DNA from 2 places in the Sorangium sp. So ce281 genome. Region 1 is predicted to be linked to the other one. Evidence: riboswitches for the same ligand, from Rfam matches in the RefSeq annotation. Region 1 holds a riboswitch; the other holds the start of a gene.
What was found. A riboswitch is a leader RNA that binds a small molecule or an ion and turns the genes downstream of it on or off. The one in region 1 is predicted to bind cobalamin.
Positions count from the first base shown of each region.

Region 2: another riboswitch for cobalamin. It lies ahead of WMF27_RS04855 (TonB-dependent receptor); the one in region 1 lies ahead of WMF27_RS19415 (TonB-dependent receptor domain-containing protein).

Region 1 is NZ_CP150322.1:5,118,276-5,125,995, reverse strand. It holds gene WMF27_RS19430 (isochorismatase family protein) at 1-806, opposite strand, end outside; gene WMF27_RS19425 ((2,3-dihydroxybenzoyl)adenylate synthase) at 902-2,572, opposite strand; gene dhbC (isochorismate synthase DhbC) at 2,569-3,837, opposite strand; cobalamin riboswitch at 4,080-4,306, shown strand; gene WMF27_RS19415 (TonB-dependent receptor domain-containing protein) at 4,464-6,542, shown strand; gene WMF27_RS19410 (hypothetical protein) at 6,536-7,720, shown strand, end outside.
Region 2 is NZ_CP150322.1:1,306,337-1,314,056, reverse strand. It holds gene WMF27_RS04870 (sensor histidine kinase) at 1-827, opposite strand, end outside; gene WMF27_RS04865 (DNA-directed RNA polymerase) at 906-1,601, opposite strand; gene WMF27_RS04860 (hybrid sensor histidine kinase/response regulator) at 1,779-3,683, opposite strand; gene WMF27_RS04855 (TonB-dependent receptor) at 4,173-6,305, opposite strand; cobalamin riboswitch at 6,628-6,835, opposite strand; gene typA (translational GTPase TypA) at 6,927-7,720, shown strand, end outside.

The DNA of each region.
Region 1 (7,720 bases):
TCGAGCCCCAGATCGAGGATGCCGTCGCGATCGGAGATCGCCGAGGGGAGCTGGTCGAGGACCTCGGCCACGTCGCCGCGCAGGCGCTCGACCCACGGCGCCCGGTCCTGCGCCGCCCCGAGCTGCGCCGGCGCCGCCGCGTCGCGCTGCGAGGCGCTCGCCCGCTCGCGGGGCGCGAGCGCGGCCAGGACGTCGCTCGCCGGCAGCGCCACGCCGCACCGCTGCGCCACGTAGGCGATGGCCATGTCGTGCTGCTGCCGCGAGAAATCGGCGGTCCCGTCGGTCACGAGGAACGGCTGGACGTCGTTCATGAACGCTTCGCACGCGGTCAGCAGGCACCCGATGTGCGCGTACACGCCGCACACGATCAGCTGATCGCGGCCCCACCGGCGCAGGAGATCCAGGAGCTCCGTTCGCTGGAAGGCGCTGTAACGCCACTTGGTGAGCACGGTGTCGGCGCTTCCCGGCGCGAGCTCGCGCACGATCTCGTGTTTGTCGGGCTGCTGCGTCAGCCCGGGCCCCCAGAGATCCGTCAGCAGGCCGCGCTGGGCCCTCGTCTGCTCGGCGGGCTGCTTCGTGTAGACGACCGGGATCCCGCTCGCCGCGCACCGCTCCCGGAGCAGGCGGACACTCTCGATCAGCTCGACCATCGGGGACGCGCTCGCGTCGTAGAAGCCGAGGAAATACTCCTGCATATCGTGGATCAAGAGGACGGAGCGCCCCGGGTCCGGCCGCCATGACACCCGGCTCTCCGGGAGCTCCTCGGCGCGTGGCATGCGGTAGGTCTGGATGCGGGGGATGGCCATGGTCGTTCCTCTCTTCTCTCTCTTCTGGTCGCAGCGCTCCTGTCGATGGAACGGGCCGCGGGCGCCGCTGCGCCGCCTGGGCCCGCGCTGTCCTCTCAGGCGCGCGCGCCCTGCGCGAGCCTGTCGGCGATCCACCGGCGGAGCGTCTTCTTGTCCACCTTGCCGACGCTCGTCGTCGGGAGGGCGTCGAGCCACTCGATGCGATCGGGCACCTTGAACTGGGCGACGCCGCGCTCGCGCAGGAAGGCGTTGATCTCCCTCGCCGGCGGCGGCTGCCCGCGGGCCACGAGGAACGCGCACGAACGCTCGCCGAGGTGGGCGTCCGGCATGGCGACGAGCGCCGCGTCGCGCACCGCCGGGTGGGCGAGGACGTGGTTCTCGACCTCCTCGGCCGCGATCTTCTCGCCGCCGCGGTTGATCTGATCCTTGGCGCGGCCCTCCACGACGAGGTAGCCCTCTCGGGTCCGCCGCACGAGATCGCCCGTGCGGTAGAAGCCGTCGCGCGTGAACGCCTTCTCGTTGTGCGCGTCGGCCCTGTAATAGCCGCGGATCGTGTAGGGCCCTCGCGTGAGCAGGTGACCGACCTGCCCGGGCTCGACGTCGCGGTCGTCGTCGTCCACGACGCGGACCTCGTCGTGGGGCGAGATGGGCCGGCCCTGCGTCTCGAGCGCGATGGCGTCGGGGTCGTCGAGGCGGGTGTAGTTGACGAGCCCCTCCGCCATCCCGAACACCTGCTGCACCTTGCAGCCCAGGGTCGGCCCCACGCGGCGCGCGACCTCCGCGGGGAGCCTGGCGCCGCCCACCTGGAGCACCTTCAAGCTCGACAGGTCGTGCCGCGCCGCCCGGGCCGACTCCAGCCAGACCGAGGCCAGCGGCGGCACGAGCGCCGTCATCGTGACCCGCTCCCGCTCGATCCACGGGAACGCCTCGTCCGGGCTGGGCCGGCGGCAGAGCACCACCCGGCCGCCGGCGTGGAGCACGCCCAGGCTCCCGGGCGAGCTGAGCGTGAAGTTGTGCGCGACGGGGAGGACCGCGAGGTAGACGCTGCCCTCGTCGAGCCCGCAGATCTCCGCGCTGGCCCGCACGCTGTAGAGGTAGTCGTCGTGCGTCCGCGGGATGAGCTTCGGTACGCCGGTGCTCCCGCCCGACAGCTGGAAGAAGGCGACGTCCCCCGCGGCGGGCTCCGGGAGCTCGACGGGCTCCCGGTCCAGGCCGGAGAGCGCCGTGTGCTCGCCCGGCTCGCCGGCCACGAGCACGTGCCGCAAGGTCCCGACGTCGCGCCGGATCTGGCTCGCCAGCGCGCGGTAATCGAACCCGCCGTCCCGGTCGGCGATGACGTACGCGGCCGCCTCGGTGTGCTCGCAGAAAACCGCGATCTCGGCGCGGCGGTGCGCGGGCAGGGCCAGCACGGGGAGCGCCCCGAGCCGGAACAGCGCGAAGCACACCTCGAAGAACTCCGCGATGTTCGGGAGCTGGACGACGACGCGATCCCCCGGCCGGAGCCCGAGGTGCAGGAGGCCCGCGGCGAGGCGATCGGCGCGCCGATCGAGCTCACCGTAGCTCAGCCGGCGATCGCCGCTGACGAGCGCGATCCGATCCGGGTGCCGCGCGGCCCGCTCGCGGAGCAGGCGCCCGAAGGTCTCGCCGCGCCAGTAGCCGGCGCGCCGGTAGAGATCGGCCAGCTCGGCCGGCCACGGAGTCCAGCCGTCGAGCGCCTGCGGTCGCGCCTGCGCGGGCGCCTGCCGGCGCTCCTCCGGAGCGCTCACGCCCGCTCCGGCGCCTGGTCGAGGCCGAGCGCGTTCAGCATGGTCCCGAGCTTGGCGGTGGTCTCGGCGAGCTCGTGCTCGCCGCTCGATCCGAGGACGATCCCGGCCCCGGCATAGAGGCGGAGCGCCCGGCCGGCGACGTCGGCGCAGCGGATGACGACCGCCCACTCGCCGTCGCCGCTGGCGTCGGACCAGCCCACGAGCCCCGTGAAGAACCCGCGATCGAACCGCTCGATCGCCTCGATGGCGTCGCGGGCGCGCTCCGTGGGGTAGCCGCACACCGCGGGCGTCGGGTGCAGCGCGGTGGCCAGCTTCATCGAGGAGATCGAGAGATCGCGCAGCTCCCCGGTGAGCCGGCTCGACAGGTGCCACAGCGTCGGGGTCTGCGTGAGCGACGGCTCGTCGGGGACGCTCAGGCGCCGGCAGAACGGCCGGAGCGCGGCGGCGACGGCGTCGACGACGATCGCGTGCTCGTGCCGGTCCTTCTCGGACGCGAGCAGCGCGATCGCCCGCCGGCGGTCCTCGTCGGGGTCCGGGCTGCGGACCGCGGAGCCGGCGAGCGGATTGGCGATCACCCGGAGCCCGGAGCGGGACAGGAGCAGCTCCGGGCTCGCGCCGAGGAGCGTCCGCGCGCGCGAGGTCGGGACGCCGCGCTCGGAGCTGGACAGCCCCGCGGTCGGATCCGAGAGGTTGGCCGCGAAGGTGTAGCCGCTCCGGTTCTGCTGCGAGAGGCGCTGGAGGACGAGGCGGAGATCGACCGGCTCTCGCAGGACCATCTCCAGCATCCTGGACAGGACCACCTTGCTCAGCGCCCCGGACCGCATCAGGCCCACCGCCGTCTCGACGCCGCGCACGTAGTCGCGGGGCTCGGGGATCTGGCGCAGCTCCTGGATGGTGATCGGCAGCTGCGACCGCGGCGACTCCGACGTGGGGTTGAGCGGGCCCGCGCTCTGGATCGCCCTCGGCACGATGAGGTGCGCCGGCGACGTGCTGTTGAACGGCACCGCGCCGACCACCACGGGGAAGCTCTGGCCGGCGCCGGCCCTCGACGCCGCCGCGAGCACCCTCGTGACGCGGTCCGCGAGGCGGTCGCCCTGATCCGCGCCGTTCGGCTCGAGGATCATGTCGTGTACGCCCTGCGCGAGGAGGGTGCGTGTCGGCGACGCGAAGAAGAACGCCGACTCAGGGGTGTATTGCTTCAACAGCTGCCCTGCGTTGACCGCGGGCAGCGCGACAGAGGCCGGTATCGAGATGGAACTCGTCACATTCAGCTCCGATGGGCGTCGAGAGCCACGTGGGCTCAGGTCATCGGGCGCTGGACGTCAGGTCTCGGGCCGCTCGTTTCCGATAACTGATAAAGAAAATCAGTTTCAAGTGACTCATGACACGTGCGTGCAAGACTGTCAAGGGACTCCCGGTTCTGTCTCGGGTGTGCGTCGCCGGTGGGCCCGTGGGCGGGGCGCTCTGGACCTTCGCTTCTGCGTTGACATCCTGCGTGACGGGTGCGACGAGTCGCCCCGCCATCGGTGCTCGTCCGGCCATCGCCTGGCGAGCTGAAAAGGGAACCCGGTGAGAATCCGGGACTGCCCCCGCAGCGGTGAACGGGAACGACCATCACCAAGAAGCACTGGGCATGCACCCGAGCAGCCTGGGAAGCGGTGATGTGTAGGAGAGCGACCGGCGACGGCCGCAGCGCCCGTGAGTCCGAAGACCTGCCGAGGTGCGCGCGCCGGTTCGCTGGCGCGCGCTGACCTGAGCCTTCGAGGGGAAGGCGCCCAGGCTCTCGACCACCTCGCTCGCGCGCGGTGCCGTGGCCCGTCACGCAGCCCCTCGCTTCGGCTCTCGGCTCACCCGGAGCAGCGCTGGGTCGACGCGGGCAGGCGGCGCGTGAATGGTTGATTCTTCTGATCGTCGGTCGCGTCGGCGCCGGAGCGCCGGCGCGGCGTGCTGGCTCGCGCTCGCCGCCTGCGGCGCCGTGGCGGCCCTGCCGGCCGCCCGCGCCGACGAGCCGCGCAGGCCGGAGGCCGAGCAGGAGGGCGGTCGCGCCGCCGCCCCGCCGGGGACGGCCCCGCTGGAGGTGCGCGTCGAGGGGGATCGCATGCGCGCGCCTGCGCCGCCCAAGGACAGGTCCGTCGCGGGGTCGGTGCTGGGCCGCGAGCGCCTCACCGGCGCGGGGCTCGGGGCGGCGGACGTGCTCCGCACGCAGCCGGGCGTCCTCATCGTCGAGTCGGGCGGCTTCGGCGGGCCGGCGACCGCGGCCCTCCGGGGAGCGACAGCAACGCAGACGCCGGTGTACCTCGCCGGCGTCCGCCTGAACGACGACGTCGTGGGCACGGCGGATCTCTCCCTCGTGCCCCTCTGGCTCATCGAGCGCGTCGAGATCTACCGTGGCCACGCGCCCATCGAGGCGGACCGCCTCGGCCCCGGCGGCGCGATCTTCTTCGAGCCGCGGCGGCCTTCCCGGACGACCGCCGGCGTCGGCGTCATGGCGGGCTCGCTCGGCGCGCGGCGCGGGTGGGCGTTTGCCGGCGCCAGCGCGGGCCCGGTGAGCTCGATCGTCGGGGTGAGCGCCGAGGCCGCGGAGAACCGCTACGCCTTCGTCGACGATCGCGGGACGCTCTTCGACGAGAGCGACGACACCGTGGAGCGCCGGCAGAACGCCGACGTGCGCACGATCGACGCCTGGGCGCTCGCGCGCGTCGAGCTCGGGGGCGGCGCGATCGTCGACGTGATCGCGAACGGCACCGATCGCGAGCAGGGCGTGCCGAGGCTCGCGCTCCTGCCGTCCCGGGAGGCGCGGGGGGAGTCGCGGCGCGCGCTGACGTCCGTCGCGGCGCGGGTGCCGTTCGGCGGAGAGGCGCAGCACACGCTCGAGGCGCGCACCTCGTTCATCGAGGCGCGGTCGGAGGTCCACGACCCGCTCTTCGAGCTCGCCCTGCTCACGCCGGAGCTCCGGCTCGCCGGCCGCCGCCTGGAGCAGACGCTCGGGGCGACGCTCTCCTTCGCCGACCGGCTCCGGGTGCGGCCCGTGCTCTCGGTCGCGCGCGAGGGCATCTCGCGCGCGCCGGACGACGTCCCGCTCGCGCGGGCGCGGCGCTCGTTCGCGCGCGGCGCCGTCAGCGCGGAGGCGCGCCTCGGCGAGGGGCTCGCGCTGCACGCCCTCGCGAGCGGGGAGTGCCACGCCACCGGCGCGGACCGGGAGCGCCCTTGCGACGTGCTCGTCCCGACCGGGCGGGTCGGCGTGGAGGTGGGGAGCGACCGGCTCCGGCTCCTCGCGACCGTGGGCCGCTACGTCCGCGTCCCGACGCTCGGCGAGGTGTACGGCGTCTCCGGCGTCGTCCACGGCAACGCGGCGCTCGAGCCGGAGTCGGGCGCCACGATCGAGGCCGGGATCCGGGCGCAGACGGGGCGCGGCGCCGTGCTGCGCGGCGCCTTCGTCGACGTGTTCGCGTTCGGGAGCGCGGTCTCCGGGCTCGTCGCGTACGAGAAGTCCGGCCAGGGCTACGTGAACCCGTACAACGTCGGCCGCGCCCGCGTCGTGGGCGCGGAGCTCCTGGCCGGGGTCGAGGTGACCCGGTTCCTCCGCGCCGAGATCGCGGCGACGCTGCTCGATCCGCGGGACACGACGCCGGGGCGGACGACCAGGAACGACCTCCTCCCGTTCCGCTCGCGCCTCGTCGTCGCGCCGCGCCTGCACGCCGAGTGGAAGCGCCCGGGCGGCGCCGTGTTCTCGGGCGCGTCGGGCGAGCTCCGGGCCGTGTACCAGTCGAGCCGGTACGCCGATCCCGCCGGGCTCGGCGTGATCGCGGAGCAAGCGACCCTCGACCTCGACGCGGAGGCGAGGTGGCTCGACGGGCACCTCACGGCGAGAGGTCGCGTCGCGGACCTCCTGGACGCGCGGCGTACGGATGTCGTCGGGTTTCCGCTCCCGGGACGGAGCGTGTTTTTCACACTGGAGTCAACATGGTGAAGATCAGTCTGTTTGCGATCGCGATCTCGGTTCCGCTCCTCGGGTGCAACGTGGATTCGCCGCCGCCGTCGACGGGCGGCGTCCACGGCGGCGGCGACGGCGACGCGTGCGAGCGCGGCGTCGTCATCGTGACGAGCGACTACCAGTCGACGAACATCGCTGTGTCGGCGCTCGACGGGACCACCCTGTCGCCCTCCTTCGTGTCGAGCGGCGCGGCGAAGCCGGGGCTCAGCCTCGCGCTGTCCGGCGACGTCGACGTCCCGACGGCGGCGCCGCCGTCCGGCCGCGTGGTCCTGCTCGATCGGTTCGGCACGAACGTGATCACCTGGATGGATCTCGAGACCGCCGAGGCCCTGGCGCAGCTCCCGGTCGGGCAGGGGTTCGAGTCGAACCCTCAGGACTACATCGAGGTGGGCGCGGACCGCGCGCTCGTGTCGCGCTACGGGAGCAACCCGAGCCCGGGCGTGGAGCCGTTCGACGAGGGCGGCGATCTCCTGATCCTCGACACGAAGGAGTACTCCGTCGCGGGGCGCATCGCCCTGCCGGAGGAAGAAGGGCTCCTGCCGCGCCCGTCGGGGATGGCGCGCCTCGGCGACGAGGTGGTCGTGGCCCTCGGCCGGCTCGCCGCGGACCTCTCGACCACGGGTGAAGGGCGCTTCGTCGGCGTCTCGCCGGAGCAGGGCGCCGTCACATGGACGGTCGACGTGCAGGGGCTCTACGGCTGCGGGCGTCTCGCCGTGTCGCCCTCGGGAGAGCGGCTGGCGGTCGCCTGCTCGAGCCGCTTCGACGCCGAGACGATGGAGTACGATCCGGCGACGAGCGACATCGTGATCTACGACGCTCGCACCTCGCCCCCGGAGGAGATCGAGCGGCTCGGCGTGGCGAAGGCGCTCGGCGCCGCGGTCCAGCCGACGCTCACGTTCGCCTCCGAGGACGTCCTCCTCGGGACGGCCTACGCGGGCAGCGCGTCCGCCGGGGACCGCGCCTTCTCCGTGAGCATCGCCACGGGCGAGGTCACGACGCTCGCCCAGGCGACCCAGTCCTACGCCTTCGGCGGCGTCCACTGCTCGCCCGGCTGCGGCGACGTCTGCCTGCTGAGCGACGCGGAGAGGAGCAAGCTCCGGCGCTGGAAGGTGGCGGCGAACGGCGCGCTCGAGCCGCTGGAGGACGCGACCGTC
Region 2 (7,720 bases), 3.8 Mb from region 1:
GCCATGCCGATCGCGGTGCACCCGAGCCACAGCGCGAAGTTCAAGGAGGCGAGCACGTCGGGGAGCCGCTCGGCGCGGGCGAGGCCGCGGCCGAGCAGGGCGCGGGCGCCGGAAGGGCCGGCCGCGAGGGCGGCCAGGATCGGGCGCGTGGCGGGGCGCACGGCGAGCGTGAAGCCGAGGGTGCCCGAGAGGGCGAGGAGGGGGACGACCTCGAACCACGCCTGGAACACGACCTGGCTCTGGGTGCGGAGGAACGCGACGCAGAAGAGCAGCATGACGTGCCCGCCGACGATGCCCGCGGTCACCGCCGACTCCGCGAGCCTCGGCCGGAGCGCCGCGGCGAGGGCGCGCGCCGAGGCGGCGTCTCCGGCGCCGCCCTCGACGGCGCCTTCGCGGAGCAGGGCGCGGTAGATCGCGCGGCGCATGCCGCCCGCCATGACGCCGAAGGCGACCGCGGTCACCAGGAGGCCGAGCCACGACGGCGGCATCGCGCGGCCGATCCCGAGCGGGCCTGGCCAGGAGGGGGGCGCGGTCGGGGCGCCTCGGAACGCGAGCGGCAAGACCGCGAGCGGCCACGAGAGGGCGCGGATCGCCGCCGCGACGGCGAAGCCGCGGTCGCCGCGGCGGGTGAGCGCGCCCGAGAGCGCGGCCGAGGCGGCCAGGGAGGCCAGCAGGAGGATCGCCGGCCACGGCGTGGTGAGGGCGGCGGGGACGACGGCGGAGAGGAACAGGAGCGCCGAGAACAGCTCCCAGCCGGTCGCGACGAGCTCTGCGCGGACGCGCGGGGCGCGGAGCGCGGCGGGCGGGGGCGGCGGCGGTGTGTTCACGAGGCGGGCCGCATGGAAGCGCAGGGCGCGCGCCCTCGCAACGGCGCTCCGGCCCGCGGCGGGGCGCGCCTCCGCGCGTCAGCGGTCGGGGAGGCGCACGCCCGGGAGGACGGTGCGCCGCTCGACGACCTCGTCGAGCGCGTCGGCGTCGATCAGGAGGTGCGCCCGCAGGCTGTCCTCGATCGCCGAGAACACCTTGCCCTGGTAACGGATCTCGCGGCCGGGCCCGGCCGCGAGCCAGTAGTTGCCGCCGGGTTCGCTGCCGTCGCCGGCCGCGCTCGGGCTGGCGAGGAGCGGCTCCGCGTCGCCGGGGAACGGATCGGGCGGGGTCGCGAAGCCCGGGAACGACGGCGCGGGCGGCGCGGGTGCGAAGTGCTCGGGGCCCGCGGAGAACGTGAGCGACGCGCCGGGCTCGAAGCTCACCGACAGGGCGCCGCCGCGCGCGGCGAGCACGACGCCGGGCGTGCGCTCCTCGACGACGACCTCCTCGATGACCTTCCCGGAGACGAGCAGGAGCTTGTGGCTGCTCGTCACCTGCGAGCTCTCGGCCGTGAGCTCGCGGCGCAGCGCGATCTGGTGCGAAACGTAAAATTGCAGGTTCTTCACGTCGCTGTCGCTCAGGTCGTGCTGCACCCGGAGCTCGTGCGTGAACGGGACGAGGCGGGGGCCGCAGCCCACGACGAGGAGCGAAAGGAGCGCCAGGAAGAGCGGGGCGAACGCAGTGGACAGGCGCCAGCGCGCCGCGGCGTGGGTCGTGTGGACGGAGAACGGCATGGAAGCCCTCGTTGAGGAGGCCGCGGCGAGACCGCCGCGGCGCACCTCTTCTTCTCTTTGCAACGCAGCGGCCGGGCGCAGCTTACAGCGGGCCGGCGAGCCGCTCGCCGCGAGGGCGCCCGGCGACGCCACGGCGGAGTCGCCGCCGCCTCCGGGGCACGCGACGGGAGGAGGCGCTCAGCCGGCTCCAGGGCGATTGGCGATGTCCGCCAGGTGCTGTTTCAGCACCTCCGCGCGGACCGGCTTGACCAGGTGCACGTCGAACCCGGCCTCCCGGGTCATGCGGCGGTCCGATTCCTGGCCGTAACCGGTCATCGCGAACAGCGATAGGCCCGCGAGGCCCGGAATGCGACGCAGCGCGCGCGCGACGTCGACCCCTGTCATGCCCGGCATGCCGATATCGAGCAGCACGACGTCCGGCCGGAGCTGCGCCGCGAGCTCGAGCGCCGAAGGGCCGTCGAACACGGCGTGCACGTCGTTGCCCATGCGCTTGAGCAGCAGCGCCATGCTCTCGGCCGAGTCGCGGTTGTCGTCGACGACGAGGATGCGCAGCTTGCGCCCGGCTTTCGTCGCGGGCGCGCCCGCCGTCGGCGGCGCGACGGGGCGCGTCAGCCGCGGCAATCGCACGATGAGCTCGCTGCCGCGGCCGGGCCCCTCGCTGAGCGCCTGGACCGTCCCGCCGTGCAGCTCGACCAGCCGGCGCACGATCGTCAATCCGAGGCCCAGCCCGCCCTCGACGCGATCGAGGCCGCGATCCCCCTGCGTGAACAGATCGAACACCTGCGGCAGCAGCTCGGGCGATATCCCCGCGCCGTTGTCGCGGATACGGAGGATCGCGTGCGCGCCGTCCGCCTCGAGGGTGACCCGGATCGAGCCGCGCGGCGGCGTGAACTTCGCCGCGTTGTGCAGCAGGTTGCTCACCACCTGCGTGAGCCGCGCCAGGTCGCCCGAAACGATGGCGAGCGGCCCTTCGGGCAGCTGCAGCTCCAGGGTCTGCTCGCGCGCGTCGATCCAGGTCCGGGACGCTTCCGCCGCGCGCGTCACCACGTCGGCGAGATCGATCCGCTTGGACTCCAGGGCGATCTTGCCGCGCGTGATGCGGCTCACGTCGAGCAAGTCGTCGACGAGCCGCACGAGCTGACCGAGCTGCCGTTCCATCAGGCCGGCTGCCCAGACGACCTGGGCGTTGTCCTTGCCTTCGAGCTTGAGGACGCTGGTCGCGTTGGCGATCGGCGCCAGCGGATTGCGCAGCTCGTGCGCCAGCATCGCCACGAATTCCTCCATCTGGCGCGCGTTGGACTCCATCTGCTCCAGGCGCTTGCGCTCGCTCAGGTCGCGCGTGATCTTGGAGAAGCCGCGCAGCTCGCCGCTCGGGCCGTGGATGGCCGTGACGAGGACGCTTGCCCAGAACGACGACCCGTCCTTGCGCACGCGCCAGCCTTCGTCCTCGAAGCTGCCTTCGCGCCGCGCGGCGGCGAGCACCGCCTCTGGCCGGCCGCGCTCGATCGCCTCGGCCGGATAGAAGCGCGAGAAGTGCGTCCCGATCACCTCCTGCGCGGAGTATCCCTTGATCCGCTCCGCGCCGGCGTTCCACATGGTCACCCTGCCCTCGGGGTCGAGCATGAAGATGGCGTAATCCTTCACGCCTTCGAGCAGCGTGCGGAAGCGCTCCTCGCTCTGCCGCAGCGACTCTTCCTGGCGCTTGCGCTCGGTCAGATCGCGCGTGATCTTGCAGAAGCCGCGCAGCTCGCCGTCGGGGCCGTGGAGGGCCGTGATGATGACGTTCGCCCAGAACATCGAGCCGTCCTTGCGCACGCGCCAGCCTTCGTCCTCGAAGCGGCCCACGCGCCGCGCTTCGGCGAGCTCTGTCTGTGGCCACTTCCGCTCGATCGCCTCGGCCGGATAGAAGCGCGAGAAGTGCGAGCCGATCACCTCTTGCGCGGAGTATCCTTTGATCTGCTCGGCGCCGGCGTTCCACGTGATCACGCGCCCCTCGGTGTCCAGCATGAAGATGGCGTAGTCCTTCACCCCTTCGACCAGCAGGCGGAATTGCAGATCGGCGCCGAGCCCCGTCGGATCCATGCGACACAGCCTACTGCATGGTCACACGTTTGCCACGCGGCGAGGCTCTCCGTTCCCGTCCTGCTCTCCGCGTCTGCGAGCCGTCATCGTGGCGGCCGGCAGCGGCGAGCGACGAGCACAGCAATGGCCACATGAGCCGGCGTCGAGAGCGCCCGCCGGCGGCCGCGCAGGGCCACCGCTGCCCGCTGGAAGGGTTCGATAGTACCAGGGCGGGCTCATCGATTGTGGCGCCATCGAACGTGGCCCAGTGCGATCCACCCAACCTCGACGGCACCGGGGTTGTCTTGCCCATCAGCGCCGAGGGCGCGCGCCGCACGGCGCCCCAGCTCCTCGGCCAGCCGCGGCGTGGAGGGGCCATAACGGCGCCGTGGATGGGTCGAGAGCAGGTTATCGCGCATCCCTGCGAACCCCCCGGCATGCGTGGAGTGGAACCCGCGGCCGGAACGGCGCGAACCGTCGGAGTGGACATCGCTCCAGGCGGCGCGGCGCCTACTCCCAGTACAGCGTCGCCCGCCCGATCGCGGTGAACGGCCACCCCGGCGAGTAGTGGATCCCGGTGACCGGGGCCGGCTCGTACGGCAGCCGCGACTCGCTCGCGAACTGGACCTCGCGCCACGTCGTGTCGAAGAGGTTCTGGATGTCCACGGCCACCTCGACGTTCTTCCACCGCAGCCCGGCGTTGGCGTCGACGACCGTGAACCCCTCGGCGGTGAGCGACTCGTCCTCGGTCGCGGGCCGCGCGCCGATCGCCTTGACCCGCAGCGCCGCGAACGGCGTGAACGCGCCGAGCGTCGGGCGGACGCCGACGCCCGCGGTCAGCGTCCGGGTCGGCGCGAGGGCGACAGCGCTCGCGTTGCCGGCGTTCTCGCGGAAGCGCGCGCGGGTGAAGGTCGCGTCCACGTCCGCGAAGAGCCAGCTCCGGAGCCGGTAGCGCCCGCCGATCTCGATCCCGTAGCGCCGCGTCTGCCCCGACGCCTCGGTCGCGCCCGCGTCGCCGCTCCAGACCAGCTCCGAGTCCAGGTCGAGCAGGAACGCGGCCCCGCTCAGCGACAGCCCGCGCAAGGGCGCGACCCGCAGGCCGACCTCGTAGCCCGTCGCGGGCGTGATCAGCGTCGCCGCCCCCTCCCCCAGCACCGCGCCCTGCGCGTCGTTCGAGTGGAAGCCCCGCCCGAAGTGGGCGAACAGATCGACCCCCTCGACGGGCGACACGATCGCCGTGAGCTTCGGGAGCAGCTGCATCTGTCCCCGGGCGCCGCTCGACCTGTTCCCCGCCGTCTCGAGGTCCTCGCCCGGGTCGTCCACGTTGACGTCGATCCACTGCGCGCGCGCCCCGAGCACGACGCGGAGCCAGCGCCGGAGCCGGGCGTCGTGCTCGACGTAGACGCCGATCTGGCTCTCGTCGACGTGGGTCCTGCTCTTCTCCTCGATCCGCTCGCGCGCCTCGTCGTGGTGGAGGGACTTGTCGATCGCGTCCGCGCGGATCTGCGCGCCCAGCGAGGTCGTGAACCTCGCCCCGCCGATCTCGTATTGCCTGCGGAACCGGAGATCGGCGCCCCCGACGGCGCGGTCGTCGTTCTGCTCGATCTGGTCGCCCCGGACGGGGTCCTCGCTGAAGAAGGTGAAGTTCGAGTACAGCGTGAAGCGGTACCGGACGAGGTAGGCCAGCGCGCTCAGATCGGCGTCCCGCCACGCGGTCGAGGTTGCAACGGACGCCATGTGCCGCTCGGTCGCCCCGCCCTCGGTCGGATCCACGGCGCCGAAATGGTCGATGCACGGCTGTCCGAACGCCGACGGCGGCGGGTTCAGGCCGCCCTGCTCGCCCTCGCCGCACACCGCGCGCGCGGGGATCTGGCCGGAGCCGTGCCAGGTCGATCCGTACGACATCCAGGTCATCTGGACCTTCCCGGTGTTGCCCAGATCGTGCGTGGCCCGCAGGTACACGTTGAAGCGCTCGAGCCGCTCCGGGCTCAGGAACGGCCCGTCGTTCCGGTAGATCTCCGCCGCAGCCACCGCGCGCCACGCGTCGCCGAGATCCGGCGAGGCGATGACGAGGCCGCGCTGGATACCGTACTGCCCCAGGCTGACCTGCGCGTGGCTCTCCTCGAGCTTCTCGGCGAAGCGCAGGTTGACGGCGCCCGCCGTACCGAAGTCGCCGATGCTCGCGTAATAAGGCCCCTTGTACCCGTCGAGCCCTGTCACGAGCTCCGGGATCATGAAGTAGAGATCGGTGAAGCCGTGCCCGTGGCCGTGGCTGACCATGTTGACGGGCACGCCGTCGACGAAGAAGGCGACGTCGGTCCCGTGGTCCGCGTCGAATCCGCGGAGGAAGTACTGGTTCGCCTTGCCGCCGCCCGCGTGCTGCACGGCGAAGAGCCCGGGGACCGACTCGAGAAGGTCGCCCGGCCGGAGCCTCGGCCTGAGCTCGAGCTCCCGGTGTCCGACGGAGACGCGCGACGCGGCCTCGCTGCCCGGCTTCTCCGCCTGGATCGTGACCTCGATCGCGGCGTCGCCCGCGGGCGCGCCCGCGCCGGTGGGCTCTGCAGCGGCGGCCTCCGGCGGGGCAGCGGGCGCCTCGGGGGTGTCGCCCTCGGCGCGCGCGGGCCGCGCGGCGGCCAGCACCATGGATAAAGCGGCGAGCAGATGAAGATGAAGCAGATGAGATGGATGGCGGTGCCCGTGGCTCGTCGTGACCGTCTCGCGCAGCATTCGTGTCCTCCTTCGCTGCAATCGCGCGGAGCGGCGCCGTGCCGCTCGCGTCGAGCTCCGCGAGGACGAAATGGCTGGCCATCGCACGGTGCGCTGGACCGACCTCTCGCCCCCACGGGCGACCGGAAGGCGACGCGGGGGGCGGTTCGGTATCCGGGACGTGGCAGAGGCAGAGCTGCACCGGCTCGGACCTCACCGCCTCCCTCGAGGCTCCCAGGTCGAACCGGCGCCGGATGTCTCCCGCCGCCGGGCGCTGGCAGGTCTTCGGGCTCGCGAGCGCTCCGGTCAGACCGGCTCCCTACTGTCCACCGCTTCCCAGCCCTCGACGGGCCAGTGCTTGGGGTGGAGGTCGTTCTCGCTTACCGCTGCGGGGCAGCCCCGGAGTTTCACCGGGTTCCCTCTTCGGCCCAGGCGAACGCCCGGGCACCAGCGCGGCGCGCACCCTATGGCCGTGCGCCTTCGGCTGTCAATCGCTACCGCTCCCCTCGCCCGCCCGCGCGGATGCCGCGCAGGCCGAACGTTCGGGCTCTAGCGAGGATGGGCTCGCTCCTCCGTGGGTCGCGTGCTACACGGCCGCGGCCGTATATGCCCCGTAACGATCTCCGCAATATCGCCATCGTCGCCCACGTCGACCACGGGAAGACGACCCTCGTCGATCACATGCTCCGCCAGTCGGGCGCCTTCCGAGAGAACGAGGTCGTGGCCGAGCGTGTCATGGACTCGAACGACCTCGAGCGGGAGCGCGGCATCACCATCCTCGCGAAGAACACGAGCATCCGGTACCGCGGGGTCAAGATCAACATCGTCGACACGCCCGGCCACTCCGACTTCGGCGGCGAGGTCGAGCGCACGCTCATGATGGCCGACGGGGCGCTCCTCCTCGTCGACGCCGCCGAGGGCCCGCTGCCGCAGACGCGCTTCGTGCTCTCGAAGTGCCTCCAGCGCGGCTTCCCGGTCATCGTGGTCATCAACAAGATCGACCGGAGCGACGCGCGCGCCCACGAGGTGCTCTCCGAGGTGTTCGACCTCTTCTGCGACCTCGAGGCCGGCGACGCGCAGATGGACTTCGCGACGCTCTACGCGATCGGGAAGTTGGGCCAGGCGAAGCGCGAGCTCGAGCACGAGGCGAAGGACCTCGAGCCGCTCTTCGAGACCATCCTCGAGCGGGTCCCCGGCCCCTCCGGCGACCCCGACGGCCCGCTCCAGGTCATCGTCTGCAACACGACCCACGACGACTACGTGGGCCGGCTCGCGGTCGGCCGGGTGGTCCGCGGCACCGCCCGTTCGGGCGCCGACGTCGCGCTCCTCGGCGAGGGCGGGCAGTCGCGCGG